DNA from 3 places in the Microbacterium sp. UBA1097 genome. Region 1 is predicted to be linked to each of the others. Evidence: predicted binding sites of a transcription regulator. Region 1 holds the regulator's gene; each other region holds the start of a gene.
What was found. The regulator HrcA, encoded in region 1, represses chaperone genes, less so after heat shock. The targets are predictions, from matches to a motif close to TTNGCACTCGNNNNNNNCGAGTGCNAA.
Positions count from the first base shown of each region.

Region 2: B4F19_RS11235 (Hsp20/alpha crystallin family protein) is a predicted target of HrcA. The motif match lies at 3,026-3,052, and genes of this name have one in related genera.
Region 3: groL (chaperonin GroEL) is a predicted target of HrcA. The motif match lies at 4,139-4,165, and genes of this name have one in related genera.

Region 1 is NZ_DCBW01000051.1:21,849-27,687, reverse strand. Features, by position in the region: gene hemW (radical SAM family heme chaperone HemW) at 1-1,025, shown strand, start outside; gene hrcA (heat-inducible transcriptional repressor HrcA) at 1,136-2,170, shown strand; gene dnaJ (molecular chaperone DnaJ) at 2,219-3,334, shown strand; gene B4F19_RS12705 (16S rRNA (uracil(1498)-N(3))-methyltransferase) at 3,337-4,074, shown strand; gene B4F19_RS12700 (HIT domain-containing protein) at 4,127-4,474, shown strand; gene B4F19_RS12695 (PhoH family protein) at 4,539-5,567, shown strand; gene ybeY (rRNA maturation RNase YbeY) at 5,564-5,839, shown strand, end outside.
Region 2 is NZ_DCBW01000046.1:85,355-91,193, reverse strand. Features, by position in the region: gene B4F19_RS11250 (DUF2207 domain-containing protein) at 1-751, opposite strand, end outside; gene B4F19_RS11245 (MarR family winged helix-turn-helix transcriptional regulator) at 795-1,238, shown strand; gene B4F19_RS11240 (DUF2804 domain-containing protein) at 1,351-2,382, opposite strand; gene B4F19_RS11235 (Hsp20/alpha crystallin family protein) at 2,481-2,942, opposite strand; gene B4F19_RS11230 (acyl-CoA dehydrogenase family protein) at 3,147-4,322, opposite strand; gene B4F19_RS11225 (CaiB/BaiF CoA transferase family protein) at 4,306-5,499, opposite strand; gene B4F19_RS11215 (glycoside hydrolase family 3 N-terminal domain-containing protein) at 5,559-5,839, opposite strand, start outside.
Region 3 is NZ_DCBW01000017.1:16,080-21,918, forward strand. Features, by position in the region: gene B4F19_RS05110 (DsbA family protein) at 1-63, shown strand, start outside; tRNA gene B4F19_RS05115 (tRNA-Thr) at 104-179, shown strand; gene B4F19_RS05120 (DMT family transporter) at 351-1,307, shown strand; gene msrB (peptide-methionine (R)-S-oxide reductase MsrB) at 1,320-1,724, opposite strand; gene B4F19_RS05130 (DUF2332 domain-containing protein) at 1,783-2,793, shown strand; gene B4F19_RS05135 (DUF3263 domain-containing protein) at 2,803-3,102, shown strand; gene B4F19_RS05140 (LytR C-terminal domain-containing protein) at 3,102-3,701, shown strand; gene B4F19_RS05145 (cold-shock protein) at 3,831-4,031, shown strand; gene groL (chaperonin GroEL) at 4,197-5,816, shown strand.

The sequences.
Region 1 (5,839 bases):
ACGCAGGGACGCTCCTTCGCGAGATCGACCTTGCCTCGGGTGTGCTCTCCGCGCATCCGCGCCCGCTGAACACGGTCTTCTTCGGGGGCGGAACGCCGACCCTGCTTCCCGCCCGAGATCTGGCGGTCATCCTGTCAACCCTGCGGGATCGGTTCGGGCTCGAGCCGGATGCCGAGGTCACCGTCGAAGCAAACCCCGACACCGTGACTCCCGAGGTCACGGAGGAACTGGCCAGTGCGGGAGTCACGAGGTTGTCCATCGGAATGCAGTCGGCCGTGCCGGAGGTTCTTCGCACGCTCGATCGCACGCACCGGCCCGAGAACGTCGCAACGGCGGTGAGCGCGGCACGGCAGAGCGGACTGTCAGTGAGCGTCGACCTCATCTACGGCGCCCCGGAAGAGACGCTCGATCACTGGCGACGCAGCATCGAGGCCGCGCTCGCGTTGGAGACCGACCACATCTCGGCCTACGCGCTGATCGTCGAGGAGGGCACCGCTCTGGAGCGCCGCATCCGACGCGGAGAACTCAGCACACCCGACGACGACCTGCAGGCCGCCATGTACGAGCACGCCGACACCGCGTTCGAGGAAGCCGGCTACGGCTGGTACGAGGTATCCAACTGGGCGAAGACTCCCGCCGATCGCTCGCGGCACAACCTCGCCTACTGGCGCGGACACGACTGGTGGGGGTTCGGTCCCGGTGCTCACAGCCATGTCGGAGGGGTTCGATTCTGGAACGTCCGGCATCCTGCCGCCTACGCGCAGCGGCTGGCTGCCGGTGACTCGCCGGGGGCCGGTTCGGAGATCCCCGACGAGGATGCACGACTGCTTGAGCGGGTGATGCTGCGGGTGCGTACGGTCGAGGGCCTGCCCGTGTCGGAGCTGGCACCGGAAAGCCGACAAGCCGTCGCCGGTCTCGTCGCGGACGGACTCGTGGACGGCCGCGGGGCGGTTCGCGGGAACCTCGTACTCACACGCGCCGGACGATTGCTGGCCGACGCTGTCGTGCGCGCACTGACGTCGTGATCTGGGGCGCGGGGGAGAGGCATCCGCTAGAATTGGCACTCTGAGGATGTGAGTGCCAGTGCCACGTCGAGCCGCTCAGACGGCCGACGCCGGATGCGGAAGGAGGCGACATGGTCAGCGAGCGTGGGCTTCAGGTGCTCCGGGCGATCGTGCAGGACTACGTCGATACCCGCGAGCCCGTCGGAAGCAAGGCCATCGTCGAGCGCCACGCGTTCGGCGTATCAGCAGCCACCATCCGCAACGACATGGCGCTTCTCGAAGACGAAGAACTCATCGCGGCGCCCCACACCTCCTCGGGCCGCGTCCCGACCGACAAGGGGTACCGCGTCTTCGTCGACCACCTCGCCGAAATCCGGCCTCTTTCGCCCGCCCAGCGCGCCGCAATCGCGAGCTTCCTGCAGGGGCCCGGTGACCTCGATGATGCGCTGGCGCGAACCGTGCGGGCACTCACGCAGCTCACCGGTCAGGTGGCGATCGTGCAGTATCCCTCGTTTTCCAAGGCGACCATCACGCACGTCGAGCTCGTTGCGCTCGAGCCTTCCCGGGTGCTCGTCATCGTCGTGACTGACACCGGACGCGTGTCGCAGCGACTTGCGCTTCTGACCGTGGCCCTCGACGAGACGGATCTCGCACGCGTGCGCGCCGAGGTGTCGACACTGCTCGTTGGGCGAAGCGTGCGTCAGGGCGCGAAGCGCGTCGAGGAGCAAGCCGACAGCGACGCGCGAACCGCCCACCAGTCGGCGGTGACCGAGATTCTTCGGGTCGTCCAGGAGGAGCTCGACGAGTTTCGACAGGATCGGCTCGTCATGGCCGGCGCAGCAAATCTCGCCCGGCGCGAGAGCGACTTCCGGGGAAGCATCTACCCGCTCCTGGAGGCGATCGAAGAGCAGGTGACCATCCTTCGCCTGATGGGCGAAATGGTCGCCGACGACAACGGGCTGGCGGCCAGCATCGGACGCGAGAATGAGGCATTCGGGCTGTCTGAGGCATCTGTCATCGCGAGTGACTACGATGCGACGGGCGCCAGAGCCCGTGTTGGCCTGATGGGTCCGACCCGAATGGACTATCCCAGCAACCTTGCGGCGGTGCGGGCGGTAGCGCGCTACCTCACCGGACTGCTGGCTGAGGACGAGAAGGGCCGATGAGCCCGTACGAACTGCCCGCGACCACACGCGGGATGCAGAAAGGTGACCGTGGCTGACCACTACGAGGTCCTTGGCGTGTCGCGAGACGCGTCGCCCGAAGAGATCAAGAAGGCCTATCGACGCCTGGCGCGGGAGCTTCACCCCGACGTGAACCCGGGGGAAGAGGCTGCTGAGCGGTTCAAGCTCGTGACGCACGCCTACGACGTCCTCAGCGACCCGCAGCAGCGGCAGCGCTACGACATGGGCGGCGGCCAGAACGGCGGTTTCGGCGGTGCCGGCGACTTCGGCGGTTTCAGCGACATCTTCGAGAGCTTCTTCGGCGGCGGTGGCGCGGCCCGCGGCGGGCGCCCGCGGTCGCGGAAGGAGCGCGGGCAAGATGCGCTGGTTCGCGTCGACCTCGACCTCAAGGATGTGGTGTTCGGTGTGCATCGCGACATCGACGTCGACACCGCTGTCATGTGCGAGACCTGCAACGGCTCGTGCACGCAGCCTGGGACGACACCGGTTCGCTGCGATATCTGCCACGGCACGGGTCACATCCAGCGCACGGTTCGAAGCCTCCTTGGCAACGTCGTCACCTCCCAACCGTGCGGCACGTGCCAGGGGTACGGCACGACCATCCCGTACCCGTGCGCGACGTGCCAGGGGCAGGGCCGCGTTCGCGCTCGTCGCACCGTGTCGATCGATATCCCGGCCGGTGTTGACACGGGCCTGCGGCTTCAGCTTCCCGGATCGGGCGAAGTCGGCCCTGGCGGTGGGACGCGGGGCGACCTGTACATCGAGGTCTCCGTCGCGACGCATCCGGTATTCAGCCGCGAAGGTGACGACCTGCTCGCAACGCTCGAAGTGTCGATGCCGGATGCCGTTCTCGGCGCGGCTACGACGATCGAGGGCCTCGATGGGCCGGTGGACCTCGAGGTGCGTCCAGGAGTCCAGTCGGGCGATGTGCTGACCATCAAGGGTCGAGGCATCACACCGTTGCGCGGCAATCAGCGTGGTGACTTGCGCGTTGGCGTGCACGTGGTCACGCCCACGAAGCTCGACGCCAAGGAACGGGGCCTCATCGAGGAGTTCGCCAAGCGCACGAAGGCTCCCGCGCCTCACCTGGCGGAGTTCCATCAGGGTCTGTTCTCGAAGCTGCGCGATCGGTTCCGGAACGGCTGATCGTGCCGCTTCACTTCGTCGTCGACGAACCGCTGGATGCCGATACCGGCCAGACCGTGACCCTCACCGGCGCTGAGGCGCACCACGCCGCCACGGTGCGTCGGGTCCGCGTCGGAGAAACGGTCACGCTCGGTGACGGAGCCGGAGTGTGGCTCGAAGGCGCCTGCGAGCTCGTCGCAGCCCGCGAGGTCCTGGTTCGCGTCACGAACCGGGAGGAGGTACCGCGTCCATCCGTGCGGATCGAGCTCGTGCAGGCTCTTGCGAAAGGCGACCGCGACGAACTCGCGGTCCAAGCGTCGACCGAACTCGGCGTGGATGTCATCACGCCGTGGCAAGCTGCCCGCAGCGTTTCGCGGTGGGACGCGGCCAAGCGTGAGAAGGGTGTCACGCGCTGGCGTCAGATCGCGCGGGAAGCAGGCAAGCAGGCGCACCGTGCGTGGCTTCCAGAAGTCGGCGGCCCGCTGACGACTGCACAGTTGTGCGAGCGGGCCGCGGCGACCCGGATGCTCGTGTTGGAGCCGACAGCGGCGCTGCGTCTCAGCGAATGGATGCCTGACCCGACCGACTGCCGCGATATCGCTATCGTCGTCGGGCCCGAGGGCGGGATCGACGCAGGCGAGCTGACGTCCCTCGAAGCTGCGGGCGCGACGCTCGTGCGCCTGGGCGAGCATGTATTGCGTACTTCCACAGCGGGACCCGCGGCAATCGCTGTGCTCAGCAGCACGCTCGGCCGGTGGTGATCGTGCAAGTGGTAGCTGGGCCCGCCGGAGAGGCCGTCGGTAGACTGAGCGCATGAGCGAACCCTCCGTCTTCACCCGCATCCTGCGTGGCGAGATTCCCGCAGAGATCCTCAGCGAGACCGAGAACGTGTTCGTCATCCGGGATATCGCTCCGCAGGCGCCGCTGCACCTCTTGGTCATTCCGAAGACCGCCGAATACCGCGATGTCACCGAGCTTGCGGCGGGTGATCCTGCGTTGCTCGCCGAGATGGTGGCGGTGGCGGGGGATGTCGCCGCAGAGCATGGCAGCGGCGATTTCCGACTGGTCTTCAACACCGGTCCCGGCGCGGGGCAGACGGTCTTCCACGTGCATGCCCACGTGCTCGGCGGCGACCTTGCAGAAGGCAGTCTCGGTGGCTGATTCGGACAACAGTGCGGAATCCGGAGATCGCGTCACGGAGCGGTTGTTCGCCGACGGTGTAGCCATGGTCCAGCTTCTCGGGCCCCAAGACAGGCTGCTGCGCGTGGTCGAGCGGGAGCACCCGGATGTCGACGTGCACGTGCGCGGGAACGAGATCACTCTCGCGGGAAGCGCCGCAGCTGTGGCCGCGGCCCGAGAGCTCGTCGAGGAACTCCTGACGATGACGCGCACCGGTCACGATCTCGCGCCAGCTGACGTATCCAGCTCGAACCGTATCCTGCGAAGCGATGGCAACCCACGTCCGTCCGAGGTCCTGGGCGAAGCGATTCTCTCCAGCCGCGGTCGGGTGATTCGTCCGAAGACACTCGGGCAGAAGTCGTACGTGGATGCGATCGAGAACACCACGATCACGTTTGGCATCGGACCGGCGGGTACCGGCAAGACCTATCTGGCGATGGCCAAGGCGGTGCAGGCGCTGCAGCGTAAAGAGGTCAGCCGCATCATCCTGACCCGGCCCGCCGTCGAGGCGGGGGAGCGCCTCGGCTTTCTGCCGGGAACGCTGACGGACAAGATCGACCCGTACCTGCGTCCCCTGTACGACGCGCTGAACGAAATGATGGACCCGGAGATCGTTCCCAAGCTCATGGCGACAGGAACAATCGAGGTCGCGCCACTCGCCTACATGCGCGGGCGCACACTGAACGACTCGTTCGTCGTGCTCGACGAGGCCCAGAACACCACACCGGAACAAATGAAGATGTTCCTGACTCGCCTGGGTTTCAACACGAAGATGGTCGTGACAGGAGACATCACTCAGATCGACCTCCCGCAGGGGGCATCGGGTCTGCGCCTGGTCACGAAGGTGCTGAGCACGATCGACGACATCCACTTCGCGTATCTCACGAGCGACGACGTCGTGCGCCACTCGCTCGTCGGCAGGATCGTCGACGCCTACTCCGAGTACGACGAGCGGCGCCTGTCCGCGAAGCGAGAGCGCGACGAGGCGAGCGAGCTCAGCAATCGTGCCGAGCGCCGCGGGGCAAGCCGGCCCGCCGGACCACGCGATCACATGCCCAAACGAGGACGCCGATGACGATCGAAATCACCAACGAGTCCGGGATCGACGTCGACGAAACGGTCCTCCTGCGACTCACCGAGAACAACCTCGCCGAGTTGTTCGTGAGCCCGGATGCCGACCTCGCGATCCTTCTGGTCGACGAGGGCGCGATGGAGTCATTGCACGTCCAGTGGATGGACGAGCCTGGCCCAACGGATGTGCTGAGCTTTCCCATGGACGAACTGCGGCCGGGAACTGAAGATGCCCCGACGCCGGAAGGACTCCTGGGGGACATCGTGCTCTGCCCG
Region 2 (5,839 bases), on a different contig from region 1:
AGGACGCAAAGGTGTCGGCGTCGAAGGCCACGGCGATCGTAACGGTCTCGTAGGCCAGCACGTCGGTGGCGGATGCCGTGACTGTCACGCCGCCGTCGGCATCCGTCGTCGAGGCGATCGGGCACTGGTCGGTAGCGCCTGCCGCACCGACGTAACAGGACTCCGCCCCCGTGAGTGCGGATGCGAGTTCTGCCGGCACATGCAGCGTCGCCGAGACCGACCCGAAGGGCTGGGCCCAGTCGACACCATTGACGTTCCAGTAGAGCTCGTCCACCCCGGTGTCGTCGAAGAAGCGGGCGACGTTCTCGAGCGTGTAGGTGAAGACGTAGGTCTGCGCGCCATGCACGTAGTCGTCGGCGCGCGAGGTCATGACGTAGACCCCGTCCTCGCTCTCGACCTCGGCGGGCCGCGGGGCTCCCTCGGCGTCGGTGATCGACACGAGCTGAGGGTGCAGCGGGGCACCAAGGTACGAGTCGGGCAGGATGCGGCGCATCCCGCGGTTCTGGTCGTACTCCGGGAAGACCGCGACGAATGTCTCGACGACGGTCATCGTGCTGGTTCCATCGTCCGCACGGCCCAGGGTGTAGTCGGCAGCCATGCTCTCGAAGACGAAGTCGTTGACGTCTGTCGACACAGCGGCAGCCTCGTCGCCGAACGACACGCTCACCGAACACGCGACCAGGGCGACGAGAGCAAGGGCGGCGGCCGCGGCGGCGCCGACGGCCCGCCGCGTCAGGATCCGAGCTGACATGTGATCAGCCTACGGGCGCCGGCATGGTCGTACTCTGGTGTGCATGACGGACCGGCGACTGGCGATCGACGCCTGGGAGAGTCTGTTCCGCGCGCAACACGAAGTGCTCGCCGAGATCAGTGGCGACTTCATCGTCGGCGAACTGACGCAGGGCGAGTACGACGTCCTGCTCACCGTCACCCGCGCGCCGGGGATGTCGGCGCGCCTGCGCGATGTGACATCCAACATGCTGATCAGCCAGCCGAGTGTCTCGCGCCTGGTCGACAGGATGGTCGCCTCGGGGTTGCTGACCAAGTGCTCGGATCCGGACGACGGCCGCGGCGCGGTGGTCACCGCGACCGATCGGGGTGCCGGTCTCTTTCGCAAGGTCGCCTCAGCTCACGGCAGGTCCATCGCCGAACGGATGTCAACCCTGAGCGACACCGAACTCGAACAGCTCCGCACGCTCACCTCGAAGCTCCGCGGCCCCCGCGCGTCAGACTGCTGAAGCCTGCATCCGGGCCGAACGCAGGACGAGACCCGGAGTCTCGACTCTCTTCTAGACCTCGGCGCCAGTTCATCCTGCAAACGGCGCGGCAGGCGATCCCGGGCGTGATCCGCTACCAACGGTTGTGGACGTGTTCTGCCCACCCCTCGACACCGTCGAACGGGATGACTTCGCCGCCAGCCGTCGTGAAAGCCCCTGACCACACGCCGAAGCACTGATCCGTCGCCGCCGCAATGATGCCGAGGTTCGTTCGCGCGACACGGTCATAGAACGGGACGAATCGGGCGTCAAGACCGCCGCCGCGCACTGACCACGGACGCAGGAAGTCTGCCTGGTCGTACTCCCAGGTCAGGTCCTCGTGAATCTTGTGCATCCGTCCATCAATGAAAAACGCGTTCTCGGTGGCGCCGGTGCCGTCGGTCCACTTTCCGCCGACCTGGATCCCGATCACGCTGCCCTGGTAGCGGCCCGATCCCGCGCCCCAGTTCCAGGTGATGTCGTACGGCCATCGCCCGCGACCGTGGTCCAGCACCGCCCACGACTCGCCAGCCGGCAGGTCGTACACCGTGCCGTCGACCGTCACCGTGCCACGTGCGGGACGCGCGACATCCTTGACCGTGTATTGGAAGCGCCGCTTAGTCCAGGGCACGACGACGGCCAGACTTTCGTGCCCCGCAGGCTTCTCGGCGAGAACATCGACGGATGCGCGTGGGACCTCGACTCGCATCCGAACGCCGTCTGGCTCCTCCGTGACCTCGATCCGAAGATCCTTGGCCCGGGCAGAAGCGTGACCCTGACCCAGCGTTGGCGGCAGGCTGACCCCGCGAGCGGGAAGCACGGTGGCCGCGCGATGGACAGCCTCGCGGGTGTCGCGATTGAAGATCCACACCTCGTGCACCGCGGCGTAGTCGATGGCTGACACGGTGAGACCCACGATGTATCGCGGCGTCATGATGTTCCAGTACTCCCAGCGCTTATTGCGCCCCCAGAACCGGCGCGGCCCAATCCCGCCGGTCCGGATCAGTGGGGAGCGCGCCCAGCCGAGAGCCGCGGGGTTCAGGCGACCGTCGGGAAGGGTGAGCTCGACCGGAGCCGTGATCTCACTGCGAGAGTCTTGTTTGGGGAAACGAGTCGTCGTCGACACGCGCTCCAGCCTAGATGCGGGACTATTCATCCTCGCGCCCGAGCGAGCACGCAGAAGCCCCCGGTCCGTTCTCGGGCCGGGGGCTTCTGGAGAGCAGGTCAGGCGCTGGCGCCGGCCTCCTGGATCTCACTGTGGGACTCGTCGACCGTGATCGTCGAGGGCGCGTCGGTCGCGATGTCAATCTTGCGCGGCTTGGCCTTGGGGCTCACCGGAATCGTGACCGTCAGCACGCCGTGCGCGTAGCTGGCGGCGATGCCTTCGGTGTCGATCCCCTGACCGAGGCTCAGCTGACGCAGGAAGCTGCCGGCCTCACGCTCGCGCGTGATCCACTTGACGCCTTCCTGCGACGTCAGTGTGCGCTCGGCGCGGATCGTCAGCAGCTGACCGTCGACATCCACGTCGACCGAGCCCGGGTCGATGCCCGGAAGGTCGGCCGAGAGGACGTAGTGGTCGCCGTCACGGTAGAGGTCCATCGGCATCTGGCGCGGTCCGCGCCGGTTGCCGTCGAAGAGTGCGTTCGCGAATCGCTCCATCTCGCGGAGCGGGTCATAGTTTGCCATCTCGTCTCCTTCATGAGCGGGGCCGGATGCGGCATCCGACCGAGTTCTAGAAGTTGAGTCACCTCGACTCAACTGATCTCAGATTAGCACTCTAGCCTGTCGAGTGCCAGCTTCGGATGCCGATTTCGCCCCCGTTCGCGCAGGGCGGATCGAGCCCGCGCCACGGGCTCCCGAGCGGCCGCGCTCCCCGCCCGGTATGACGGCTCAGCGGAACGCGGGAATGCCCGTGATCGCCTGCCCGAGCACGAGGGTGTGCATCTCGACGGTGCCCTCATATGTCAGCACTGATTCGAGGTTCGCGGCGTGACGGATGACGGGGTACTCGAGGGAGATTCCGTTTGCGCCGAGGATCGTGCGGGCGGTGCGGCAGATCTCCAGCGCCTCCCGTACATTGTTGAGCTTGCCCAGGCTCACCTGCTGCGGTGTGAGCTCGCCGGCATCCTTGCGGCGACCAAGGTGAAGCGCGAGCAGCAGCCCCTTTTCGTACTCGACCACGCTGTCGACGAGCTTCTGCTGCGTGAGCTGGAACGCCGCGATCGGCTTGCCGAACTGCGTCCGTTCCGCGGCGTAGGTCAGGGCGGCGGTCAGTGCCGATCGCGCTGCACCCAGCGCGCCCCAGGCGATACCGTATCGCGCCTCGTTCAGACAGCTGAGCGGACCCCGAAGTCCCTGGACCTCCGGGAGCACGGCATCCGCGGGCAGGCGCACCGCATCCAGCACCAGTTCGGAAGTCACGGATGCGCGCAGCGACAGCTTGTGCTGGATCTGCGGCGCTGAGAACCCCGCGGAGTCAGTCGGAACCAGAAACCCCCGGATGCCACCCTCGGTCTGCGCCCAAACGACAGCGACATCCGCGACCGACCCATTTGTGATCCACATCTTGCGACCCTCGAGCACCCAATCATCGCCGTCGCGGACGGCTCGGGTTCGCATGCTCGCGGGGTCTGAGCCGGCATCCGGTTCAGTGAGACCGAAGCACCCGATCAGGTCACCGGCCGCCATACCCGGAAGCCACCGCTGCTTCTGTTCCTCACTCCCCCAACGCCAGATCGCGTACATCGCGAGCGACCCCTGCACCGAGACGAGCGAACGGATGCCAGAGTCCGCAGCCTCGAGCTCGAGGCATGCCAGGCCGTACTCGGTGGCCGACATAGCCGCGCACCCGTATCCCTCGAGGTGCATGCCGAGCACCCCGAGCTGACCGAGGTCTTTCGCGAGGCCCCGCAGATCATCGGTCTCGCCCCGCTCGAACCAGTCACCGACGTGCGGAATCACGCGCCGCTCGACGAAGGCGCGGACCGCATCACGCGTGGCGCGCTCGTCGTCGCTGAGCAGCGCGTCGATGTCGGCGATGTCGATGACGTCATCCACGGGTGCCACGGGCGTCTCCTTCGGGAAGGTCACTCGCGCGACCGGTCGGATCGGGGCCGGCAAGCCACCGGCGGATCTCGTCACCGTGCTCATCGAGCCGCGGCGGGCGTTCGTACCCGCAGATCGGTGTCCGCGTGAACCGCAACGGAGATCGAATCTGGTCGGTACCGCCTTCGACCGGCACCCGAGGCTCAAGGCCGAGCCGCTCTGCCAGAGCGAAGCCGTCGGCGACGCTGCCGATCGTGCCGGCCGGCACCCCGGCATCCATCAGCCGCGTCGTCCACGATGCCGCGGCGTCGGCTTGCAGGCGCGCCTCGAGTGCTGCCGCCAGTTCATCCCGGTGGGCAACGCGCTGCGCGTTGGTGACGAAGCGCGGATCGGTCGCCAGGTCGGGGGCTCCCACAACCTCGCACAGCCGCGCGAACTGCCGGTCGTTTCCTACGGCGAGCGCGAGAACGCCGTCGCCGGTGTCGAGAGCTTCGTAGGGCGCGATCGACGGATGCCGATTACCGAGCGAGCGCGGAGAGTGGCCCGTCGCGAGGAACCCCGAGGCCTGGTTCACCAGCGCCGCGAGCAGGCTCGAGAGAAGAGCGACCTCGACGTGTTGTCCGAGCCCGCTCCGGACGCGCTCATGAAGGGCGGCGAGGATGGCGACCGTGGCATCCTTCGCGACGAGGACGTCGACGATCGCGACGCCGACTTTGGACGGCGAGCCAGGCGGCCCGGTGATGTCCATGAGCCCGCCCACAGCTTGAACGAGGAAGTCATAGCCGACCGCGCCGGCGCCGGCATCGCTTCCGAACCCCGTGATCGAGGCATAGACGACGGCGGGGTTGAGCGCACGCACACTCTCGTAATCGAGCCCGAACCGGTCGAGGCTGCCGGGAAGGAAGTTCTCGACGATCACGTCAGCGCGCTCGACGAGCCGGTGTGCAACCTCGAGATCGGCAGGATCACCAAAGTCCAGCGCGATTGACCTCTTCCCCCGATTGGCCGACTCGAAGTACGACGAGGAGTTCTCGGTCCACGGCGGACCCCACTGCCGGGTGTCGTCGCCGGCACCGGCGCGCTCGACCTTGATGACGTCAGCTCCCAGGTCGGCGAGTGTGGATGCCGCGAGCGGCCCCGCGAGCACGCGGCTGAAGTCGGCGACGACGACGCCGTCCAGGGGCATCGGACCAGGCATCCGCTTCCTCGCTCTTCCCGGTGAGAGTGAGACAACCCTACCGAGCGGTGCGAGCCGGGTCAGCCCTCAGCTCGCTGCGCGAACTGGCGCCAGAGCCACTCGATCGTCCCGGAAAGGTCGACCTCGGGATTGACCCCCCACTCCGCCTGGAGGCCGTCCGAGACCGCCAGAAAAACACGCGCGACCATGGCGGAATCGACGTCCGCCGGGAACGTACCCGCCTGCTGCCTTGCCTCGATGTCGCGGCGCATGCTCGCGAGAACCTCGCTCTCGCGACGCAGGAAGAACTCGTGTGCGGGGTGGGCGGGATCGGCCGCAGCGGCCTCGAGATTCACGTAGA
Region 3 (5,839 bases), on a different contig from region 1:
TTGACGATCGACTCCGACGCTTACTATCAGACGTCGTCGCCGACACCGACGCCCACTCCCTGAGACGGGGAGCACCTCGGCGCCCCGATAGACTGGGCGCTCTGCCGACGTGGCGCAATTGGTAGCGCACCCGACTTGTAATCGGGCGGTTACGGGTTCAAGTCCCGTCGTCGGCTCCAGTAGGGCAATCGGATGCCGACCGGACGTTGTCATCGGGCGGTTACGGGTTCAAGTCCCGTCGTCGGCTCCAGTAGGGCAATCGGATGCCGACACCGACGTTGTCATCGGGCGGTTACGGGTTCACGTCCCGTCGTCGGCTCCACACGCGCCCCGTCCGGCAGAATGAACCGGTGACGTCCGGCAGAGCAGCGACGGCCCTCGGGCTTCTCGGTACTGCCCTCGTCGGTGCCCTCACCGCCCTTCAGGTGCGAGCTAACGGCCAACTCGGTCACCGCATCGACGACAGCACTCTCGCCGCGGCGTTCTCGTTCGGTTCCGGCCTCGTGCTCATCACCGTCATCGCGGCGTTGACGCCCGCGGGCCGTCGAGGAATCCGCGCGTTACGGGACGGCATCAGCGCTGGCGGCATCCGGTGGTGGATGCTGGCGGGCGGCCTCGCGGGAGCCTTCACGGTATCCAGCCAGAGCATCACGGCCGGCATCATCGGGGTGTCGCTGTTCACGGTCGGATTCGTCGCCGGCCAGATCGTCTTCGGCATCGTGATCGACCGGGTCGGTTACGGGCCGTCCGGCGTGGTCCCGGTCACGATCCGGCGGGTTATCGGCGGCGCTGTCGCCCTGCTCGCCGTCGGGATCTCGGTGACCGGGGGGAACCTCACTGGGGTGCCCTGGTGGATGCTGCTCCTGCCGCTCCTCGCCGGGGGCGGCGTTGCCTGGCAGCAGGCCACGAACGGTCGGCTTCGCGGCGCGACCGGCTCAGCGATAGCTGCGACCGCCGTCAACTTTCTTGGCGGAACGATCGCGCTCGTGCTGATCGCCGCTGTCCACGTGGCGATCGTGGGGTTGCCGGAGCGGTGGCCGAGCGATCCGTGGCCCTATGCGGGCGGCGCGCTGGGGGTCGGGTACATCCTGCTGTCGGCAGCTCTCGTCCGCCGCACGGGCGTGCTGTTGCTCGTGCTTGGCTCGGTGGTCGGCCAGCTGGCGACTGCTCTTGTTCTTGACGCGTTTTGGCCGGCGCCCGCAAGCCCCGGCCTTGGGCACGAGGTGCTGGTGGCTCTCATCGCCGTAGCGTCGGTCGCCATCGTGGTTGTGCCGTGGCCTCACACGCGGCCCGGAGCGCGCGCGTGAGGTGACGGACGCTCAGGACTCTTCGGGCGTGAAGGTCAGGGCGATCGAGTTCATGCAGTACCGGTCGCCGGTGGGCGTGCCGAATCCATCGGGGAACACGTGGCCGAGGTGGGATCCGCACTGGGCGCACCGCACCTCGGTGCGCACCATGCCGTGGCTGCGGTCCTCGATGAGTTCGACAGCCTCGGGGCGAACCGACTCGTAGAAGCTCGGCCACCCGCAGTGCGAGTCGAACTTCGTGCCGCTCTTGAACAGCTCGTTGCCGCACGCAGCGCAGGCGTACAGACCGGCTCGACTCTCGTCGAGCAGTTCACCGGTCCAGGGACGCTCGGTTGCCGCTTCGCGCAAAACCGCGTACTGGTCGGCGCTGAGCTCTGCGCGCCACTCGGACTCGGACTTCTCGGTGCGATAGGACATTGCTCCTCCTCACCACAAGTCAACACGAAGTGGCGACGGACTGTTCCACAATGGGGGCATGGTGTCATCCCCGGATGCGGAGGCCGGCCGTGTCGCGGAACGCTATCGCCGCTTCGCAACGCAGGAGGCGCCGGGGCGCTCTGACGTATATGAGGAATGGGCCAGGGGCGTCGCGGCCGATCCTGACGCGCAGCGCCTGCTCGCACGTATCCCCGAGGGGCGGCGTCAGCCTCCGCTCGTGTTCGCGGTGACCCGGATGCTGGGCGCGACCGAAGGCGGGTATGCAGCCTGGTCGCAGTGGCTGGCGGCGAACATCGACGGCGTGGCGGCGGAGTGCGCTGCGCGCGGTCTGCAGACCAACGAACCGCTGCGATGCGCAGCTCTGCTGCCCGCGCTGAGCCTCATCGACGGCCCGATTGCGCTTCTCGAGGTCGGCGCGAGCGCCGGCCTGTGTCTCTACCCCGATCGCTACTCATACCGGTACGAGAGTGGACAAGACCTCGACCCGGCCGGTGGTCAATCACCTGTCGTGCTTCGAAGCAGCGCCCGGGGTCTGCCGAGTCTGCACCTGCCCGAGGTCGTGTGGCGTGCCGGTATCGACCTGGCGCCGCTGGATGCGGCATCCGAGGCCGACCGTCGCTTCCTGACCTCGCTGGTCTGGCCGGGGGAGGAGGGGCGACGCGAGCGGATCGTCGCGGCGCTCGACGTCGTGCGTGCGGAACCCCCGACGCTCATTTCAGGAGATGCCACCGCCGACGGCCTGCTCGCGCAGCTCGCCGCCGAAGCACCTGGCGACGCCACGCTGGTCGTGACCACCCCGGGCGTGCTTCCCCACATCGCCAGAGCCGGACGCACGCGGGTCTTCGAGCACATAGACGCACTTCGCGCCGCACGCCCCGGTACACACTGGATCTCCATCGATCCGCCCGGGCTCCACGATCGCTGGGGCGCGGATGCCGCGGGCCGGCCCGGCTTCGTCCTGGGTATGGACGAGCGGGCGCTCGCCGTCGTCGACCCACTCGGCGGATGGGTGGAGTGGCGCGCGCCGGATGTCGGTGCTCGCCGATAACCTCTCACCGTGCCCCTGAACGAGCGTGAGCGCGCGATTCTCGACTTCGAGTCGTCGTGTCGGTTGCGAGGCTGGGCGAAAGAAGAACAGATCCGCCAGACGCTCGGCATGTCGCCCGCTCGGTATTACCAGTTGCTGGTTCGGATGCTGGATTCGGTCGATGCGCAGGCATACGATCCGCTGCTGATGGGCCGACTTCGCCGACTCCGCGAGCACGGCCGTGGCAGCAATCGATCCGGTGCGGCCAGTGGCGAGCCTGGCGCCCGCCCGCGCACAGTTTCCCTCGGCGGCATCGGTACGATCGTCTGATGCCGAACTCCGAGTTCCCGCGCGATCGATTCGACGACCTGCCCGAGGATGTCGGTCGAGTCGGTGCACACCGTGCGGAGCAGCCGCACATGCGCGGCGGAGTCGTCTTCTTCTGGGCGGCACTTGCCACTGTCATCCTGATCGCGGTGGGGATCTTCGCGATGTTCGTGGTTTCTGGGCGCATCGTGCTGTTTCCCGAGCCCACTCCCGAGCCCACCCCGACGGTCACCGTGGACCCCGTCGTCGACACGTCCTACTCGGTTCTGATCCTCAACGCGACGCCAGAGACCGGCCTTGCCACGCAGCTGAAAGACCAGCTCATCGCCGCCGGGTGGGTCCCCGACACCGTCCTGGCGGGGCAGGCCGGGACCGACGACTTCCCCGAGACGACGGTCTACTATGCGACGGATGCTGACTACGCCGCGGCGTTGGGCCTCGCTAACGTGATCGGCGGCGCGGCAGTGGCCCAGAGCGACATTTATCAACCGACCGACGACCCCGCAACCGAGGTCGACGAAGGCGCCACGAAGCAACTCACGATCGTCATCGGCCTCGACCGCACCGCGGCCGGTGCGCCCACTCCCGAGCCCACGGCCTGACCCGCGCGGCCCGCGTGTTTCCGGGCCGTAACAAGGTGAAGACGCGCGTGTCAATACTTCGTCCTACGACCGTTTCGGGTCGATTCCGGTGCATACGATGACGGTGTCCTACCAGCATCAGGAGTACCCATGGCCCAAGGCACCGTCAAGTGGTTCAACGCCGAGAAGGGATACGGCTTCATCACCGTCGATGACGGTCAAGACGTGTTCGTCCACTACTCGAACATCGACATGACCGGTTTCCGCGTTCTCGAAGAGGGACAGAAGGTCGAATTCACCGTCGGGACGGGCCAGAAGGGCCCGCAGGCGGAGTCGGTGCGGGTGGTCTAGCCACCGCGTCGACCAGGTTTCAGAAGAGACGGATGCTGCGGCATCCGTCTCTTCGTCGTCTTCGTCGTGCGCGGCTTGCACTCCCCATGGGCGAGTGCCAGAATGGGTTAGCACTCCAGATCGGTGAGTGCTAAGACCTAGCCCCGTCCGGGAGGGACGACACACATGGCAAAGATGATCGCTTTCGACGAGGAGGCCCGTCGCGGCCTCGAGCGCGGCCTGAACACCCTCGCCGACGCCGTCAAGGTGACGCTCGGCCCCCGCGGCCGCAACGTCGTGCTCGAGAAGAAGTGGGGAGCCCCCACGATCACGAACGACGGCGTTTCGATCGCCAAGGAGATCGAGCTCGAGGACCCGTACGAGAAGATCGGCGCGGAACTCGTCAAGGAAGTCGCCAAGAAGACCGACGACGTCGCCGGTGACGGCACCACGACCGCAACCGTGCTCGCCCAGGCGCTCGTGCGCGAGGGCCTGCGCAACGTCGCGGCCGGCGCCGACCCGATTTCGCTCAAGAAGGGCATCGAGAAGGCCGTCAAGGCTGTCACCGACGAGCTGCTCGCTGGTGCGAAGGAAGTCGAGTCCAAGGAGCAGATCGCCGCTACCGCGTCGATCTCCGCCGCTGACCCCGAGATCGGCGCCCTGATCGCCGAAGCCATCGACAAGGTGGGCAAGGAAGGCGTCGTCACCGTCGAGGAGTCGAACACGTTCGGCACCGAGCTCGAGCTGACCGAAGGTATGCGCTTCGACAAGGGCTACCTGAACCCCTACTTCGTGACCGACCCGGAGCGTCAGGAAGCGGTCTTCGAAGACCCCTACATCCTGATCGCCAACCAGAAGATCTCGAACATCAAGGACCTGCTGCCGATCGTCGACAAGGTGATCCAGGACGGCAAGGAGCTCCTGATCATCGCTGAGGATGTCGAGGGTGAGGCTCTCGCGACCCTCGTGCTCAACAAGATCCGTGGCATCTTCAAGTCGGCTGCCGTCAAGGCTCCCGGCTTCGGCGACCGCCGCAAGGCTCAGCTGCAGGACATCGCGATCCTCACGGGTGGCCAGGTCATCACCGAAGAGGTGGGCCTCAAGCTCGAGAACGCGACCCTGGACCTGCTCGGCCGTGCGCGCAAGGTCATCATCACCAAGGACGAGACCACGATCGTCGAGGGTGCCGGCGACGCCGCGCTCATCGAGGGTCGCGTGACCCAGATCCGTCGCGAGATCGACAACACCGACAGCGACTACGACCGTGAGAAGCTGCAGGAGCGCCTGGCGAAGCTCGCCGGCGGCGTTGCGGTCATCAAGGCCGGAGCGGCTACCGAGGTCGAGCTCAAGGAGCGCAAGCACCGTATCGAGGACGCCGTTCGCAACGCGAAGGCTGCCGTCGAGGAGGGTATCGTCCCCGGTGGTGGCGTCGCGCTCATCCAGGCCGGCACCAAGGCGCTCGGTTCGCTCGAGCTCAGCGGTGACGAGGCAACCGGCGCGAACATCGTCAAGGTCGCCATCGAGGCTCCGCTCAAGCAGATCGCACTCAACGCCGGTCTCGAGCCGGGTGTCGTCGCGAACAAGGTGTCGGAGCTGCCCGCAGGTCACGGCCTGAACGCCGCTACTGGCGAGTACGGCGACCTCTTCGCTCAGGGCATCATCGACCCGGCGAAGGTCACGCGCTCCGCGCTGCAGAACGCCGCGTCGATCGCGGGCCTGTTCCTGACGACCGAGGCCGTCGTCGCCGACAAGCCCGAGAAGGCTCCGGCCATGCCCGCCGACCCGTCGGGTGGCATGGACTTCTGAGTCCGGCTGCATTTCACACCGAA